DNA from 4 places in the Bradyrhizobium sp. ISRA436 genome. Region 4 is predicted to be linked to each of the others. Evidence: riboswitches for the same ligand, from Rfam matches in the RefSeq annotation. Region 4 holds a riboswitch; each other region holds the start of a gene.
What was found. Region 4 has a riboswitch for cobalamin ahead of MTX23_RS03070 (TonB-dependent receptor). Riboswitches for the same ligand answer to the same signal wherever they lie in the genome.
Positions count from the first base shown of each region.

Region 1: another riboswitch for cobalamin. It lies ahead of MTX23_RS03855 (TonB-dependent siderophore receptor); the one in region 4 lies ahead of MTX23_RS03070 (TonB-dependent receptor).
Region 2: another riboswitch for cobalamin. It lies ahead of MTX23_RS24850 (HoxN/HupN/NixA family nickel/cobalt transporter); the one in region 4 lies ahead of MTX23_RS03070 (TonB-dependent receptor).
Region 3: another riboswitch for cobalamin. It lies ahead of MTX23_RS35475 (hypothetical protein); the one in region 4 lies ahead of MTX23_RS03070 (TonB-dependent receptor).

Region 1 covers NZ_CP094519.1:819,468-823,499, reverse strand. Annotated here, with positions in the region: gene MTX23_RS03855 (TonB-dependent siderophore receptor) at 1-1,966, opposite strand, end outside; cobalamin riboswitch at 2,073-2,271, opposite strand; gene MTX23_RS03850 (CbtA family protein) at 2,349-3,098, opposite strand; gene MTX23_RS03845 (CbtB-domain containing protein) at 3,109-3,294, opposite strand; gene MTX23_RS03840 (hypothetical protein) at 3,297-3,587, opposite strand; gene bluB (5,6-dimethylbenzimidazole synthase) at 3,662-4,032, opposite strand, start outside.
Region 2 covers NZ_CP094519.1:5,285,763-5,289,794, forward strand. Annotated here, with positions in the region: partial or broken gene MTX23_RS24840 (IS66 family transposase) at 1-73, shown strand, start outside; gene MTX23_RS24845 (UPF0149 family protein) at 103-690, shown strand; gene MTX23_RS24850 (HoxN/HupN/NixA family nickel/cobalt transporter) at 848-2,008, opposite strand; cobalamin riboswitch at 2,048-2,261, opposite strand; gene MTX23_RS24855 (hypothetical protein) at 2,415-3,152, opposite strand; gene MTX23_RS24860 (mechanosensitive ion channel family protein) at 3,681-4,032, shown strand, end outside.
Region 3 covers NZ_CP094520.1:123,183-127,214, forward strand. Annotated here, with positions in the region: partial or broken gene MTX23_RS35470 (IS110 family transposase) at 151-1,193, opposite strand; cobalamin riboswitch at 2,098-2,299, shown strand; gene MTX23_RS35475 (hypothetical protein) at 2,414-2,827, shown strand; gene mntR (manganese-binding transcriptional regulator MntR) at 3,318-3,776, opposite strand.
Region 4 covers NZ_CP094519.1:666,886-670,917, forward strand. Annotated here, with positions in the region: gene MTX23_RS03055 (MFS transporter) at 1-202, opposite strand, end outside; gene MTX23_RS03060 (hypothetical protein) at 374-1,660, shown strand; gene MTX23_RS03065 (hypothetical protein) at 1,770-1,931, opposite strand; partial or broken gene MTX23_RS03070 (TonB-dependent receptor) at 2,040-2,279, opposite strand; cobalamin riboswitch at 2,274-2,400, opposite strand; gene MTX23_RS03075 (iron ABC transporter permease) at 2,533-3,555, shown strand; gene MTX23_RS03080 (ABC transporter ATP-binding protein) at 3,552-4,032, shown strand, end outside.

The sequences.
Region 1 (4,032 bases), 150 kb from region 4:
CCGGAAGATTGCCGTCATAGCTCACGATCCTCCCGCCGACCACCTGGCTGTTGTTGTCGTATCTGGCGCGCAGCAGCGCTAGGTTGGTGTCGAGGCGCCAGCCGTCGTTCAGCGCGAGCCCGATCGATCCCTCGATCCCGCGGGATGATTGCTGGCCGATCTGCAGCGCCAGGCCGGTGGGATTGCTTGGATCGGGAATCGTCAGGCCGGTCTTGACGATTTCATAGGCAGCCAACGTCCATTCGCCGCGGCCGCCCCAAAACGACTGCTTGACCCCGATCTCGGTCTGCTTGCCGGTGGCGAGCTGGAAGGTCTTTTGCGTGGTCGGCAGCGAGATGAGATTGGTGACGGGATCGACGCCGACCGCATATTGACCATAGAACGCGAGGTTCTTGATCGGCTCATACACGAGGCCGGCGCGCCAGCTGGTGCCCGACAGCGAAACGTCGAAGCTGTTCGATGGCACCTTGTCATCGGTGCGATCGACTTCGGGACGATCATACCGGACGCCAGTGACGAGTGACAACTGATTGGTCAGCGAGAGCCGGTCCTCGGCGAACAGCGCGTATTGATTGACGATCGCGTTGAAGCCCGGCGCGGTCGCCGTCGTTGTCGCGAAGAACGATCCGGGATCGAAGACATAAGGATTCACCGACGACGCACCGCCATAGGGCGAGTTGTTGGTGTGGGTGAAGTCGATCCGGTTGACGTCGAACCCGGCAACGAACTGGTTCGCGAGGCCGACGATGTGCCCGCTGAAGGTCGTGTCCATCCGGTTGCCGAGCTGCTTCTGGTCGTGGAAGATTTCGATATAGCTGGAGCGATCGATCAGCTGCGTCTTCGGGTTCCAGGTGTAGTTTTCGATGTCGCGCCAGTGCCGCTCGCTGGTCAGATAATAGAGCGTATTGTTGGCCTTTACGCCGTCGGCGACGTCCCATTCGGTCTTGAACTGGGTCCAGCTGTCCTGATAGCGGATGGTGCTGTCCGAGGCGTTGTAGTTCTTGAAGCGCAGCGCATCCCGGATTGTGCCGTTGATCAGCGGCGTGCCGAAATAGCGCGACGGGCTGCGGTCGCCATAGTCCTCGGAGAGCGTGAAGACGAGATTGTCGGACGCCTGCACCCGCACAGCGGCGGAGACCACCGCATTCGAGGTCTTGTCGCGATCGACCCAGCCGTCCGACATGTTGCCGGTGGCATTGACGCGGTACGATACATTGGGATTGATCGGACCGGTGCTGTCGACCGCAAGCCGCCGCGTCATGTTGCTGTCGAGCGAGACCTCGGCTTCGTTGTAGGGCGTCGCGAGCGGCTTTTTCGGGATCACGTTGATGACGCCGCCGATCGCGCCTTCGCCGTACAGCACCGAGGCCGGACCGCGCAGCACCTCGATGCGTTGCGTCGACCAGGTGTCGTATGGGAACGTCAGGGTTCCGGAGCCGATATAGAAGCGCGTGCCGTCATACAACGTCATCACCGAATTGCTGCCGGCGAAGCCGCGGGTGCTGAACGACAGGCCGCCATTGCCGGGAGCGGGCGTTGCGATGAAGCCGGCCGCGTTCTGAGTGACGGCATCGATCACATTATGCTGACCGCGTTCGGCGACGGTCTCCGACGAGATGACCTCGACACTGGCTGGCGTCTGCAGCGGCGTGAGATTGAGGCGGCTGCCAGTTCCCTCCGGCTTGGTGGCATTGAGCGTCGGTGATGCCCATGCGGACGACGCGGCTGATTCCGATGTCCCGTGCGCTCCCGGATTTGTTGCCGGCCTCGGCCGCGACCGCGCGGCGACGGTGCTGTTTCGCACAAAACGCTTCGGCTTTGCGGCGGCGGGAGGCGAGACCTCGATCGGATCCAGCCTGGTTGACGGAGCGGTCTGCGCCCAGCCTTCAGCCGGCAACAGCAGCGATGACAATGAGCAAACGAGGCCAAGGCGCCATCCAAGCGCGATGGAGGAAGATCCGGACATGAAAAGACTCGCGGTTAACGTGGCACGTCACCGCGAACGCGGACACCGCATACCCGAAAGGCAATGCGCCAACCCCCCACCAGGACGCCCCCGCCCGATGTGCTCGCGTGTGACCACGACTGACGGCAGGTCTCCTGGCTCACGGGTTATCGCCTGTCGACGCCTTCCCGGGCAGCTTGGCCCAGTGGCACATTGACGAAAGGCTCGCCGTTTACAGTTGCGGGGACAGCTGCGGCCTTGGGCTGACGCCCGCACCGCATTCCCTTTTGATCTCCCGAAGGAGAACCGTCAGCGAAGCGAATAAGAGCTCATAACCCAACTGTCAATTCAACGTGATTGCTGGATTGTCATGCGCGCCGACATGACGCGCGCTTCACTTCAGTCACGAGTCACGCAAATGGCCGGAGCGGTCGAAATAAGCAAACGCGACGCTCGTCAGACTCCCCAACATGGACCAAAAGAGCAGGCTCGTTAGTGTGACCGCGACCACAAACTGATGGGACAGCGAGGCTGGAACGTTCGTCTCGACGTGCTCCAGCTCGGGCGCGCCGATCAAGTGGGGTAACATGATCAGGATCACGCCCGCGATTGCGGCCGCGATGGACCGCCGAAAGACGATCAGCCCGAGGCCCGCGGCAGTCGCCAGCGCCGACGTCACCCACCAAATCTGACGCGAGAGCAGCGGAGCCGCGGGCACACCCGGCAATTCGGGTGGCAACCCAAGCCCTGGGGCAATCGTAAACACGGCAAAACCTGCCAGCCCCCACATCAACCCCTGGTGCCATGAGGTCGGCTCGCCGGTCGCGCCGCTGCGGACCGCAAAAAAGCCGCCGAGCAGAAGCGAAAAGCCGATCGCGGTCAGGATGTTCGCGGCAGCCGTGTAGGCGTTGCGCTCCAATCCGTCCCGCGGCTCCCATGCCGCTGCGCCGTGATCGTGATCCGCGTGATCGTGGCCAGCGGCCGCCTGCTGCGCCCCTGCAGCGGCCTCATGCTGGTGCTCCGCCGCCGTCTCGAAGACTTCGGCTCTTAATATCAGCGGCACCGTACCGAACTGCTGCGCGACCGTGACGATCAGACCAACGATGAAACCGGCAATGACCGACGAAAACACAATCGCGCGAAAGGTACTCATGCCACCCCAATCAGTGGCAGGGGAACGCGTTCGAATGGCGCACGTCGTGCGCGGCGTTGTGGATCACGTCGATATGCGAGAACCCGACAACCCCAACAATGAACAAGCCGAGCATCATCGCCATCAGGGATTGGGTGAGCCGTCCCACCTGCTGGCCGGCGGCGACCGGCAAATGCGTGACCTGGGACTGGCTCATGGCTATTCTCCGCGTTCGATGTGACCGCCTTCTAGCAGCTTTCGAGCGATGTCGCGACTAGTAAGATGCAAATTGGTGCCCGCCGGAACGCGCTTGCGTGCAATCTTGGCACTCGCCGCCGCTCTGAATGCATTTTCGAAGCGTTCGAAATAGCCGAGGCAGGCATCCGGCGTCGGATCCGTGCGGAGCAGTGTCCGGAACGCTCCCCGATGGACTGCGCAGATTGCGGCATGCTCCCGGATCGGGAAGACCAGGGACGCGATGTCGTCGCGCCAACAAACACCGCCGTCCATGGGAGGTCTCCTCGGTCGGGCATCTTAGTGCATCTCCACTGGCGAGAACAGTGTCGTGGCCTCGAAGCAGGATCTCAGCGTCGAACAGTGAACTCGCCCGAGCTTCGTCGCGATTCCCACTTCGCCTGTTCGAGCTCCGGCCGGTCACATTCTGCCTCGGGATAACCGATACAGAGATAGCCGATGAACTTCCAGGACTCCGGCACCTCGAGAATGTCGTTAACGCGCGCTGGATTGAGGATCGACACCCAGCCCAGCCCAATGCCTTCCGCACGGGCAGCAAGCCACATCGAGCAGATGGCAGCGACGACCGAATATTCGGTGGTTTCGGGCATCGTCGCGCGTCCGAGGCCCGAACCAATGCTGCTCGTCTTTTCCGCAAATACGGCCAGATGGCCCGGCGCCTCCTCCAGGCCCGACAGCTTGAGCGCCGCATACTTTGCTG
Region 2 (4,032 bases), 2.9 Mb from region 4:
CCATCAACTGCACGAGCTGCTCGCCTGGAACTGGAAGGCGGCGCGCCGGCACACACCGCAGGCAGCGGCATGAGCCCACGTCGCCATAAGGCAGCATCGTCGATGGCGTCAGCCGCGATGTCGCTTGCGGAGCTCGAGCGATGTCTCCAGGATCGCGTCGATCGCCATCCTGCCGCCACCAGCATTCCCATGCTCGACGGCTATACCGCCGCGATCGTAGCCGGACCGGTGTCGATGCCCGCTCGATTGGATCTGCCCGCTGCTCGCGATCGATGCCGACGCTTTCAACCATGGCGGCACGCCGGAGTTCGCCGCGATCTCCGCCGTCGCGCTGCGCCACAACGACATCAGCAACACCCTCTCACTGCCCCCGATCGGTTCGAGCCGATGCACCGGTGCGACCCCAGCGGCAACATCGATGCGCATCCCTGGTGCCAGGGTTTCTATGCCGCGATGCGGCTCAGACTGTCGGCGTGGGCGCCGTTGCTCGACGTCAACAACGTCAATCACGGCCTGCTGCTGCCCATCCTGCTGTATTGTCGCGACGATCAGGCCCGTCCGCTGCTCGGACCGCTACGAAGCGGTCGCGAAACCGAGGATTTCCTCCGTAACGCCCACCTCGATATCCCAGCCGTCGTCGAGGCGCTGCGCCAGCACTGGATGCCCATCCGCTACGCACGCAACCGCTAATCATCGCGGACGTGGGAGCTCATACCGGTTACCTTTGTCATCGGGCTCATCATCGCTGTGATCGCGGCCGTGGAGCTATGGCTGCTGCGTCACATGCCGCACTCAAAGGCCTAAGCAGCTTAGCCGCAGTCGGAGCGGCTCGAAGCGGAAATGACGCTCAATCCGATGCAGTCTCCTTCTCGAGCCCCAGCCAACGATAAATCCCAAAGGACAAAGCCCAGCTCGCCAGAAACAAGCCGACAACCAGATACCCGAAGTTAGCAAGGCTTTCGCTAATATCGGAAACTGCAACCCAGAATTCCCCCTCTAGTTGGAATTTGCTTGCAATCAGCCCTAGGGCCTCGACCCCTCCAATCAGGAGCGCGACCACGACAGAGATGGCAGTGATAGTAAGGTTGTACCAGAGCTTTCTGACCGGATTGAGAAAGGCCCAGCCGTAGGCACCCACCATCAAGACGCTGTCGGTTGTATCAACGAGCGTCATGCCCGCTGTAAACAACGCAGGAAAAACCATCACATTGCCGAAGCTCAGTCCGCCAGTTGCTTGGCCGGCGGCCACAGTGAAGAGGCTGATTTCAGTCGCCGTGTCGAAGCCTAGTCCGAACAATAGACCCACTGCCAGCATCTGCCAGCTTGCCGTTACCATGCGGAACAGGGGCCGAAGAATTCGAGACATGAAGCCCGTGCCCGACAAGAACAGGTCGATTTCTTCACCGTGCGCATCGCCACCGCGTCGTGCCCGCTGAAAATTCTGCCAGACGCCACGCAGGATCACGAGATTGATAGCGCCGACCGAGAGCAGGAAGAATGCGGATGCGGCGGTCCCGATGATGCTACCGACGGACTTGAATTGCTGGAACTGGCCTTGCAGCGCAAATGCGGCGGCGGCAATCGCCGCGACAGCTAGTGCAATCGAGAGCGAGTGCCCGAGCGAGAAAAACAAGCCCACCGCGAGCGGGTGCTTTCCTTCCTGCATCAACTTGCGGACTACATTGTCGATTGTCGCGATGTGATCGGCATCTACGGCGTGTCGAAGGCCGAGGACATAGGCGAGTACAGCGGTCCCTAGCAGCGTTGGACGGTCTGAGAAAGCAACTACGGCCCATGTAACGGCCAGAACATTGAATGTCAGCAAAAAGGCGTAGAGAGCGACAATTCTTGATCGAGAGACGACTGATCTGTCGTCGATAGCGAATTTCAGATACGTCAGCATGACGCAGCCTTCACCTGATCCCGAGGCGCGCCAAAATTTAACGGGATGAATAAGCTGAAAGCCAATGCGGCCCTCCATCTGCGAGACAAACCGAACAATCGTCATCACAGCGCGAGAACCGCCCCTAGCGCGCGCACCGCACGCCGGATGGATGACTGTTCAGGCCGGTCTCCTGACTTGCGGGTCGTCGCTCGGTTTTCCGCCTTCCCGGGCTAAGAGGCTCAGTGGCTTCCTGGAAAAGAGCTAACCGCCTACAGTTGCGGGCGCAGCTGCGGATTTGGCTTCGCGTTTGCGATACCTCACCGCATTCCCATGTCGCTGGTCTCTCGACCAACGAACCTGAACTGCCCGATCATCACGCTAACTTCGGAGTTGTCAATACAGCCGGAAGCCTTCCGTTTTGTAGATACGGATACGTAGGGCACGACCCGATTTCAGCTTTGTGTTACAACCGGTAAGGCTCGGAACGAGCACATGATTCTGCTACTCTTCCAAGACCCGACAATGTTACTCAAACTGGAGCGTGGCGGTCGCCGCTGCCGCGCCGCTGTGCCAATTGGTCGTCGGCCGTCGCCTGCTTGCCACGCGCAATTCCGCGATGCATGCGCGTGCCGCGCCGCTCGATTTGCGAATACGGAATTTCTTTGCAGTTGAGCCGCGCCCGCGCCTCGGGCTTCAGGAAATAGATATAGCGCATCTGATAGCCGTCGAGCGGTTCGCCCTGGCCGGACCATGAGCCGCCGGTTTTCGCAAAATGCTTTGCGCGGTTCTTGCCGGTGACTTGCGTCATTTTGTGCGTCACCGAGCCGTCGGGCAGTCGCAGCAGGCTTTTGTTCTGCTTGATCCCCGTGAGCGTGAAGCCGGCCGCGCGATAGATCGTCCCGTCGCCGCACTGGCATCCATCGGCGAACGAGATCACCCACTCGATGTGCGGATAATGCTTTTTGATCATCCGCAGCGCGATCGAGAGCGCGCGGCTTTCGCTGTTGCGGGGCAGCGCTTCCGAGAACGCCAGCCGGTTCAATTCGAGAAAGCCATTCCAAGCAGTATCGCGCACCAGCCCGAGAATGTTGCCCTTGTCTATCGACGGGCCGAATGTCATCGCGCCTTCAAGCCGCCCGCCGATAAAAACGCCGAGCGCGAGGAACGCATTGTTGACGGCCTTGTGGCTGTAGTGCAGCCGGATGATCAGCGCGTCGGCCTCTTTTTTCGCGATCGGCGCGACGGGGATGTCCCTAGCCTGTCCCATGGTTAGTCACTGAGTTCGTAGCGCATGATTCGAGACTCCGGTTCGGGGGTTGCGGCGGTACATCAACCCACAACGGCCCGTCGCGGAGGCGCCAATGCTCAGTGAGACATGCGGAAGCGGCCGAACGTCCGGTTTGCGCCACAAGCGTCCCTTCCCGAGACGGGACGTTTTGACCCGGACCGTAGTTTTCGATCTGCGGGACAGAATAAGGGCAACCACTCCGTCCCGAAACCGCGACCACTCCCGTAGCGGAGTCTAATGCGTAAGTGCGCTGGGGGGCTGCTGAAGCCCCTCAGGCGCGGCTCCTGTAGCAGGCGCCGCCCTCGGACAAACGACTCGAATCTCACGATACCTTTGAAGCGCTCCCCCATTTCCTTCGACAACAACGCGGCCGGCTCCCGGACCGCGCGGACGTCGCTGGAAACGGCTCGGTCCTCCCTAGTAGTTAGTCGGAACTCGCAAGGCGATATTCGCGTTCTAATAGGGTCGATCGTGTGTCTTGCTCCAAATGACTGGTTGACCTTAGCCATGACCCAGGTCGCCGAATGGCTTGATCACCATAACATCAATATCGTGACCGTCGCCGGGACCGTCGTGATCCTGATTGCGGCTGCAATCATCGTTCTTGTCCTCAGCCGGCTTCTTCAGCGGTGGCTGTCATATCTCCAGGGTCGCATAGAGCTGACCAATGAGACCAATCTTATCATCAACCGCATCGTCGTTGTCGTTCTCTGGATCCTAACCGCGTTTGCCGTTCTCAACGTTTGGGGTGTCGGACTTGGTGGTATCTGGGCGGTTCTGGTCAGCGTCATAACGGTTATTGGCGTGGGCTTCCTTGCCACCTGGGCGATGGTCAGCAATTTTACCGCCAGCTTCTTTC
Region 3 (4,032 bases), on a different replicon from region 4:
GGGGCTAAATCAATCAGACGCGCTTGATGCGCATTGTCGCGCCAGCCTCACTCATGCCGGGATTTCGTCCCGTGGGTTCATCGCCTGTTATTGCTCCTTGCCCTCTGCCGGCCCGCGCCGGTCAGATCTCTTTGACAGCCGCTGTATTCATCAAGCGGCAGCCGTAGTCGTCGCCAGCGTCTCCGGACACCGGTAAATCCCGCCCTTGTTCAAGAGCGCCCAAGCAATTCGCGCTGTCTTGTTGGCCAGCGCGACCGCTGCCACCTTGTACGGACGTCTGGCGAGCAGCGCCTTCAACCATGGCCGCGTCCGATCGGCCTTCCGGGCAATTCGCAGGACGGATGTCGCCCCAAGAACGAGGAGGCTCCGAAGTTCGGGGTTTCCCATCTTCGAGATGCGTCCCATCCGCTCCTTGCCCCCACTCGAATGCTGTCGCGGCGTCAGTCCCAGCCAGGCAGCAAAGTGACGAGCGGATTTGAAGCCGCCGGGATCTGGCACCAGCGCCTTGATGGTCGCTGCTGTAATGGCTCCAATGCCGGGGATCGTAGTCAGTCGGCGCATGTCCTTGTCGGTCTTTGCCGCAGCAACAATGGCTCGCTCGAGCTTGTCAATCTGGTCCGCCTGAGCCTCGATTTGATCGGCAACTGCCGTCAGGGCGACGCGCGCTGCCGCAGGCAAGCGGATATCTGCTACATCCCGTACGATTGCAACCAACGCCTCGACCTTTGTTCGGCCAGCGGCGGCAATGATGCCCAACTCGGCCAAATGTGAGCGCAGGGCGTTGATCGTCTGCGTTTGCTGTTTCACCAGAAGTGCGCGACTCTTCAGGACCATCATTGCGGCTTGTTGCTCAGCCGTTTTGATCGGAACGAAGCGCATGGTCTTGCGAGTCACAGCCTCGCTGATGGCCTCGGCATCCGCCGCATCCGTTTTCCACGCTTCACAAACGGTTTGACGTAAGCTGGTGGGATGAGTCGCACTTCATGGCCGAGAGTTGCAATCTCTCGTGCCCAATAATGAGCGCTGCCACAGGCTTCTATTCCCACAAGGCAGGCTGGCTGCTTCGAGAAGAAATGCAGCACCTCGCTGCGCCGTAGTCTCCGGTTGAACACCGGTGAGCCATCGCCACCCGCGCCGTGAACTTGAAAAATGTGCTTCGCCAAATCCAATCCGATGGTGCTAACCTGTTTCATGGAACGGTCCCTCCTTGTGGCGTTCGAACAACGACCACGTCTTAGCACGATGATGCTGTCGGAGCGGGCCGTTCCACCGCATCAATCAGGATGAGAGCGCGTCTCACCCTGATCGCCGCCGCGCAAAGGAGCGTTCATGAGCCCGATTGGCGAGTCGATCAAGATTGCTACCCACATTGGAGGTGCGCAGGACGGACCGCTTCGTCTTCACCCTAAAGGCTCGCGCCAACTAGCTCGGCCATCGCGAGTACAATCCGCTTTCATCGCTTGGACTTTAGAGCCGATTTCAATCCGTGATCGCGAGGTGTTTTGAGGAGCTTTGAGGCAAATCGCGATGTGCCCACGAGTGGGGCGGATGGGGTCGATTAAGTGATGACGGGTCGAGACAACATAACTCGGGCAAGAGCGAGGACCCCTGGGGTAGTGTCCCACTTCATGGTGGTGCACGATCGAGTTAACGACCCGACACCGTGCAGTGCGGGATAACCGTTGGACCACGTCGTGTACGAAGGATGGATACAAACTGGCTAACACGCCGTGGATGTCGGGAGCAGACTTAAGCTCGTGTGGAAGCCGGGAAGGCCCCATCTGAAAGCCAGCCTTCCAGCCGTATCGGGGTAAACCCGCCGTACGGAATGATAGGGGGGATCGAGGAAACGTCGGCATCATGCGAAGCCCGGTCCGCGCCTCGATCCTACCCAACCGCGGGCGGGCGACCGCCTCCGGTGACCCCGGTCGCCCGCCTCCCGACCGCCTCCCGCGACCCGGTGGCCGAGGAGAAATCCTCGTCCCTACCGCGACCATTCGTACCCGCTCCTTCACTCGCCCCGGTTACTATTCCGCTCGCGTGTGCAGACAACTACAGACTTGTCAGAGAGGGGATTGACTCCGCGCCTCGCCCACTTCTACGATGACGACCGACGGTTCCCCTTCACTGGGATCAAAAGGGAATGCGGTGCGGGGATTTTCCCCTCATGCCGCAGCTGCCCCCGCAACTGTAAGCGGCGAATTTTTCGTCATAGGCCACTGGGAAACTTGGTCCTGGGAAGGCGACGCAAGGTTGAGACCCGCGAGCCAGGAGACCTGCCGTCAGCCGTGGTAACACGCGAAAATGTCGGTCGGGGAGTACAGACATTGCTTTCACCTTGCGTAGGTCCAACTATGTCGAGGTGAGACCTCGTTCGCTGTGACGTGCCACTACGTCATGCCGAGGTCTGCTCGTGTTTTCCGTCATACCCAGGCGGCTGCGCGCCGGCCTGCTCGCTCACAGCTTCCTTCTTCCAGCTCTGCCGCTCGGGATTTGCCCTGCCAAGGCACAGCAAGCTCAATCGGTTCAAACCCTGCCGCCGGTTACGGTCAGTCCGCCCCAAAAACCTGCGGTGAGGCCCGGCCGTCCCGATGGCTGCCGCGCGGCAATCAGGGTGACAGTGCTTCCCAACCAGATTGTCGCGCTATACGATGGCCAAGCGTTCAGCCACGGCCTCACGATCGCAGTCAAAGCCGGCGGCAACGCCTCGCGCAGCACCGACGGCCGCAGCCTCGGACGGCTCGCCTTCGACGCTGAAGCTAGATCAGCAGAACACCAGCGGGAGCCGCCTGAACCTCACGCCGCTGCAGACACCTGCCAGCGTTGAGACGATTACGTCCCAGACCATCGAGGATAGCGGCCAGCATAACGTCACCGATGCGGTGGCCCAGAACGCAGCGGGCTAGTCTCAGCCGAGCCGCGAGCGAATGCACGTTCTAAATATCCGCAAGCGCCAGAACAAGTAGCAGCGGGCCTTAGTATACGCTCCCCGCCGAGCGGAATATTGATCTTGAAGTCGAGGCTTTATTGTGTAGCATCGCCTACCACGCTACTGATTTCCATGTCTGATGATGAACTTCGGTGTCCGCAACGGACTGCGCGACTTCGAGCGGCCTGGATTGATGAAGAGCGGCTTCGTCCCAGGGATTCAGGGCGACGCGGTTCGCGCTCAACTTGCCAGCGATTGGCATCGGTCAAGCTGAGCCTCTCTAGAACACATGTGCAGATGACCCCAGCGATCGGCCCTACGTCTCGAAAGCGGCTGAACCGCAAGCCGATCGGACCTCAACGGCCCGTATAGACGCCCGTAAAGACCGTCAACTGGCCCTCTTCACTCCCGATCTCTTAATAAAATCCGAAAAGGCTTTGAGGGTAGCGTCTGAAACATGATGCTCGATGCCTTCGGCGTCCGCCTCCGCGGTCTCCCGGGGCACGCCAAGCGCGAGCAGCATTTCCAGGACCAGACGGTGGCGCGCGCGCACCCGCTTGGCGAGCGCTTCACCCTCCTCGGTCAGGAAAATACCGCGATAAGGACGAGCCACCGCCAGGCCTTCCCGCTTCAGCCGCGTGATCGTGTTGATCGCGGTCGGATGAGACACCCCGAGCCGCCGCGCGATGTCGGTGGCGCGGGCCTCGCCGGTCGAATCAATCAGGTCGGCAATCAGCTCGACGTAGTCCTCGAGGATCGCAGTCGAGCGCGCCGAACGGGCCTTGCCAAAACGCCGCGCCTGCGCCTGCTCGGTGGGGAGCGCGTGAAGCGATACCGCGACATCCATGGAAGGCTTTGGACGCATGTGAAAAATCCAGAATCTCCAGACATTCGACCATGGGGCCTCCGTAGCGACATTGCAAGCTCACGCAATTGCCTCTCGCCTTCTTGCAACAGCTTCGCAATTGCAACAGGCTTGACATTGTAGCTAATGCCTCGCATTTGTAGCATCATCTACATTTTAGTGTACCTACTAAGTACCGCTTCGCCCGCGGTGCTGCCGCGGGGGATTGAAAATGCACGTTCGCGTAACTCGCTCGGCT
Region 4 (4,032 bases):
GGCCAGAGACCACCGCGAACACCGTCAGCGCAAAACCGAGCTCCACATAGCCGACGCCGAGCTGCTGTTTCAGGAACGGGAACAGCATCGGCAGCACGAAGATATGGAAATGGCTGACCCAATGCGCGACGGAAATCCCCGTCAGCGTGCGGAGCGCGCTGTCGGCCTTCGCTTGTTGCTGTGCGGCCAGAATATCGACCATCTCGGAGAGAACCCCATGTCGTCACTGCCCGGCAGGGCGGAGTGAAAAATAGACATTGGCCGATAATTGTCCATGAACGCAGCTGCATGGCTGCCCCCGGGGTGGGTGCCGGATCGACACGTGCGGCATTAAAGGCGGCGACAAAGTGCGGCATTGCGGCGATGATCGGACATGATCGACGCCAAAAAGCCGCTCCGGGTGCTCGTGTCAGAGGGGTCCAGCACCTCTGGCCGCGAGGCGATCACGATCCTGGGTGCGGCCGGCCATCACGTCGAGGTCTGCGACCCCTCGCGCTGGTGCCTGGCGCGCTATTCGCGCTTTGTGCGCAAATTCCACCATTGTCCCGGCCTGCGCACCGATCCGGGCGGCTTCCTGCGCTTCGTCGAAAGTTTGTTGGCATCGCAACATTTCGACGTGCTGCTGCCGACCCACGAGCAGGGCTTCCTGTTCGCCCGGGGCGAGGCGCGGCTGAAGCCGCGCGTTGGGCTCGCGTTGCCGGATTTCGCCAGCTACCGCGGGGTGCACAGCAAGGCGGGCTTCAGCCGCCTGCTCGATCAACTCGGCCTGCCGCAGCCGCCGACGCGGATCGTCACCTCGCTCGACGAACTGCGCGGGGCGACCCGGTTTCCATCGGTGATCAAGACGTCGATCGGCACTGCAAGCCGCGGCGTGTGGATCGTGCGCGACGCAGGCGATCTCAATCTCGCGCTCTACGATCTCCAAACAAGCGGGGACATCGGTGGAGAACTATTGGTGCAGGACCTCGTCACCGGTACCACCGAGAAGGCGCAGTCGGTGTTTTGCCGCGGCGAGTTGCTCGGCTTCCATGCCTATCGGCAGGTTGCCGCCGGAGTCGGCGGCGGCGAGGCGATCAAGGAGAGCGTCAGCCGGCCGGCGATCCGCCGCTATCTCGAGACGATCGGCGCGCATCTCAATTGGCACGGGGCGCTCTCGGTCGACGTCATCATGCCGCTCGACAGCGCAACCCCGCTGCTGATCGACTGCAATCCGCGGCTGGTCGAGCCGATGAACGCGCACCGCGCAGGCACCGATCTCGTCGATCTGCTGCTGCGGGTCTCGCGCGGCGAGACGCCAGAGCCGCTTGCCGAGAGCCGCGCCGGCGTGCGGACGCATCTTGCGATGCTGGCGCTGCTCGGCAGCGCGTCACGCGACGGCACGCGGCGCGACATCATCGGGGAATGCGGCCGCATCGCCGCGGGCAAGGGTCCCTATCGGGGCAGCACCGAGGAACTGACGCCGGTGCGGCTCGATTGGCCCGGCGCCGTGCCGCTGGCGATCACCGCCGCGCTGCTGCTGGTCTCGCCGCAGCTCGCGTCGTCGCTATCGCGCGGCTTCGGCGCGCATCTGCTCGACGCCGCGAGCATCCGGATAATCGAGAGTGAGGGGTTCTTGCGCGATGCTTCAACGCGTCGTCCTGGCGAAGGTCAGGGCCCATAACCACCGCTGAAAGTTAGTTAGCAGGCTGGGGCCGTAGCTCGCCCTCCAACTCGCTTCAGTGGTAATGGTCCTGGCTTTCGCCAGGACGACGGCGTGGATAGGCATGCGCCTACAACGGCTCGTCGTCATTGCCGTAGCGATCGAGCTTCGGCGTGGCGATGTCGCCGTCCTCATAATATTCGTCGTCCTGCGGCGTTGGGGGCGGCGGAGGCTTTTTCGGCGGCTCGCTGGCCTTGCCGCGACCCTTGCTCTTCTTTCCGGCTTTGCCCATACATTTCCCCTGCGCAATCGATGGTGCCGGAAAATCTATCCCAGTTTGCAAGCGCTTGAAATGCGAGCAGACGGTGCGGCGGGATGCGTCCCGCCGCCCTGCAACGGCTCAGAACGTCGCGCCGGCCCGCACCATGTAGGTCCGGCCCGGCAGCGGATAGGCCGAGAAGCGGCCCGCGGTGAACGAGCTGGCGATGGCGTAGTCGTAGTAGAGCGCGTTGAACAGGTTGTTCACGCCGACCGACCAGAAGAAGCGGTCGTATTGCCCGCTGAGCTTGATGTCGGCCGTCGCGTTGCCGGGAATGCGGCTCTGAGTGTTGGCCTAGTCGTTGTCCATGGTGCGGGAGCTGCAGGCGCGTAACGAAGGATTCACCGCATACAGTTGCGGGGGCAGCCGCGGCCTTGGGGGAGTTTCCCGTACCGCATTCCCTTTTCATCTCATGAAAGAACCGTCATGGTCACTAGGGTTCGGCCGGAGACTAAAGTCAATGCCGGCGGGAGTGGGGCTGCGGCTGGACGGGCACGGTTTTCGCCGAGTGTCGCTTGTCTGCCACGGCGATCGCTGTAAGAGCATTGATCCGATGAGTGTGCAGGATTTTGCCATGGCGACCGAGGTCGCGGCGCGGCGCCGCTTGGCCGCGACCGTGGCGCTCGCTGCGCTCGTGGTGCTGCTCGTGCTGATCTCGCTCGGCATCGGGCCGGTACGGCTGTCGCCGCTCAAGGTGATCGAGGCGCTGTTCGGCGGCGGCAGCGACGTGGCGCAGGTGATCGTGCGCGAGATCCGTCTGCCGCGGACCATACTGGCGTTTGCGATCGGCGGCATTCTGGGATTGTCGGGTGCGGCGCTGCAGGGGCTGTTGCGCAATCCGCTGGCCTCGCCGTCGTTGTTCGGCGCGCCACAGGCGGCGGCGTTCGGGGCGGTGCTGGTGATCGCGCTGGGGCTGGCCGACGTGCGTTCCTACGCGCTGCCGGTCGCAGCGATCATCGCGGCGTTCGGCTCGGTGTTCGCCCTGCTTGCGATCGCGGGACGCAACGCCGGACTGTTGATCCTGATCCTCTCGGGTCTCGCGATCTCCAGCTTCGCAGGTGCCGCGACGGCGCTGGTGATGAATCTCTCGAGCAATCCGTTCGTGGCGCTGGAGATCGCGTTCTGGCTGCTCGGCTCGCTCGAGGACCGCAGTTTCCAGCATGTCGCGATTGCGCTGCCCTTCATCCTGGCCGGCGCGGCCGTCCTGCTCAGCCAGCGAAGCAGCTTCCGCACGCTGACGCTCGGCGAGGAGGCCGCGCAGAGCCTTGGTGTCGATGTCGGGCGGTTGCGGCTGTTCGTCATCTCGGGTGTCGCGCTCGGGGTCGGCGGTGCGGTCGCCGTGACAGGGACGATCGGTTTCATCGGCCTGGTCGCGCCGCATCTGATGCGGCCCGTGATCGGTCACGATCCGGCGCGGCTCCTGGTGCCGAGCGCGCTCACCGGCTCGGCGCTGCTGCTGGCGGCCGATATCGCGGTGCGCATCATCCCTTCGACCTCCGACATCAAGGTCGGCGTGCTGACCTCGATCATCGGCGTGCCGTTCTTCCTCTATCTGATCATGCGCGAACGCCGCGCGCTCGGCGGAGGCGTGGCGTGACGCTGCTGTCCGCAACCGATCTCAACGCCTCGCTCGGCCGCCGAAAAGTGCTGCACGACATCTCGCTATCGCTTGCATCGGGTCATCTGGTGGCTCTGGTTGGTCCGAACGGCGCGGGCAAGACCACGCTGCTTCGTGCGTTGGCCGGGTTGATCCCCTCCCGCGGCGACATCAGGATCGGTGGCGATGTGCTGTCGTCGCTGTCCTTGCGCGAGCGCGCCAAGCGCTTTGCCTATCTGCCGCAGGGGCACATGGTGCATTGGCCGCTGCCGGTGCGCGACATCGTCGCGCTCGGCCGCTATCCGCACGGCGCGACTGATCCCGCCCGGCTGTCGCCTGACGACATGGAGGCGGTGCTGCGGGCGATGCAGGCGGTCGACGTCACCGCGTTCAGCGACCGCCGCGTCACCGAACTCTCCGGTGGCGAGCGCAGCCGGGTCGCGCTGGCCCGCGTGCTTGCGGTGGAGGCGCCCGTGA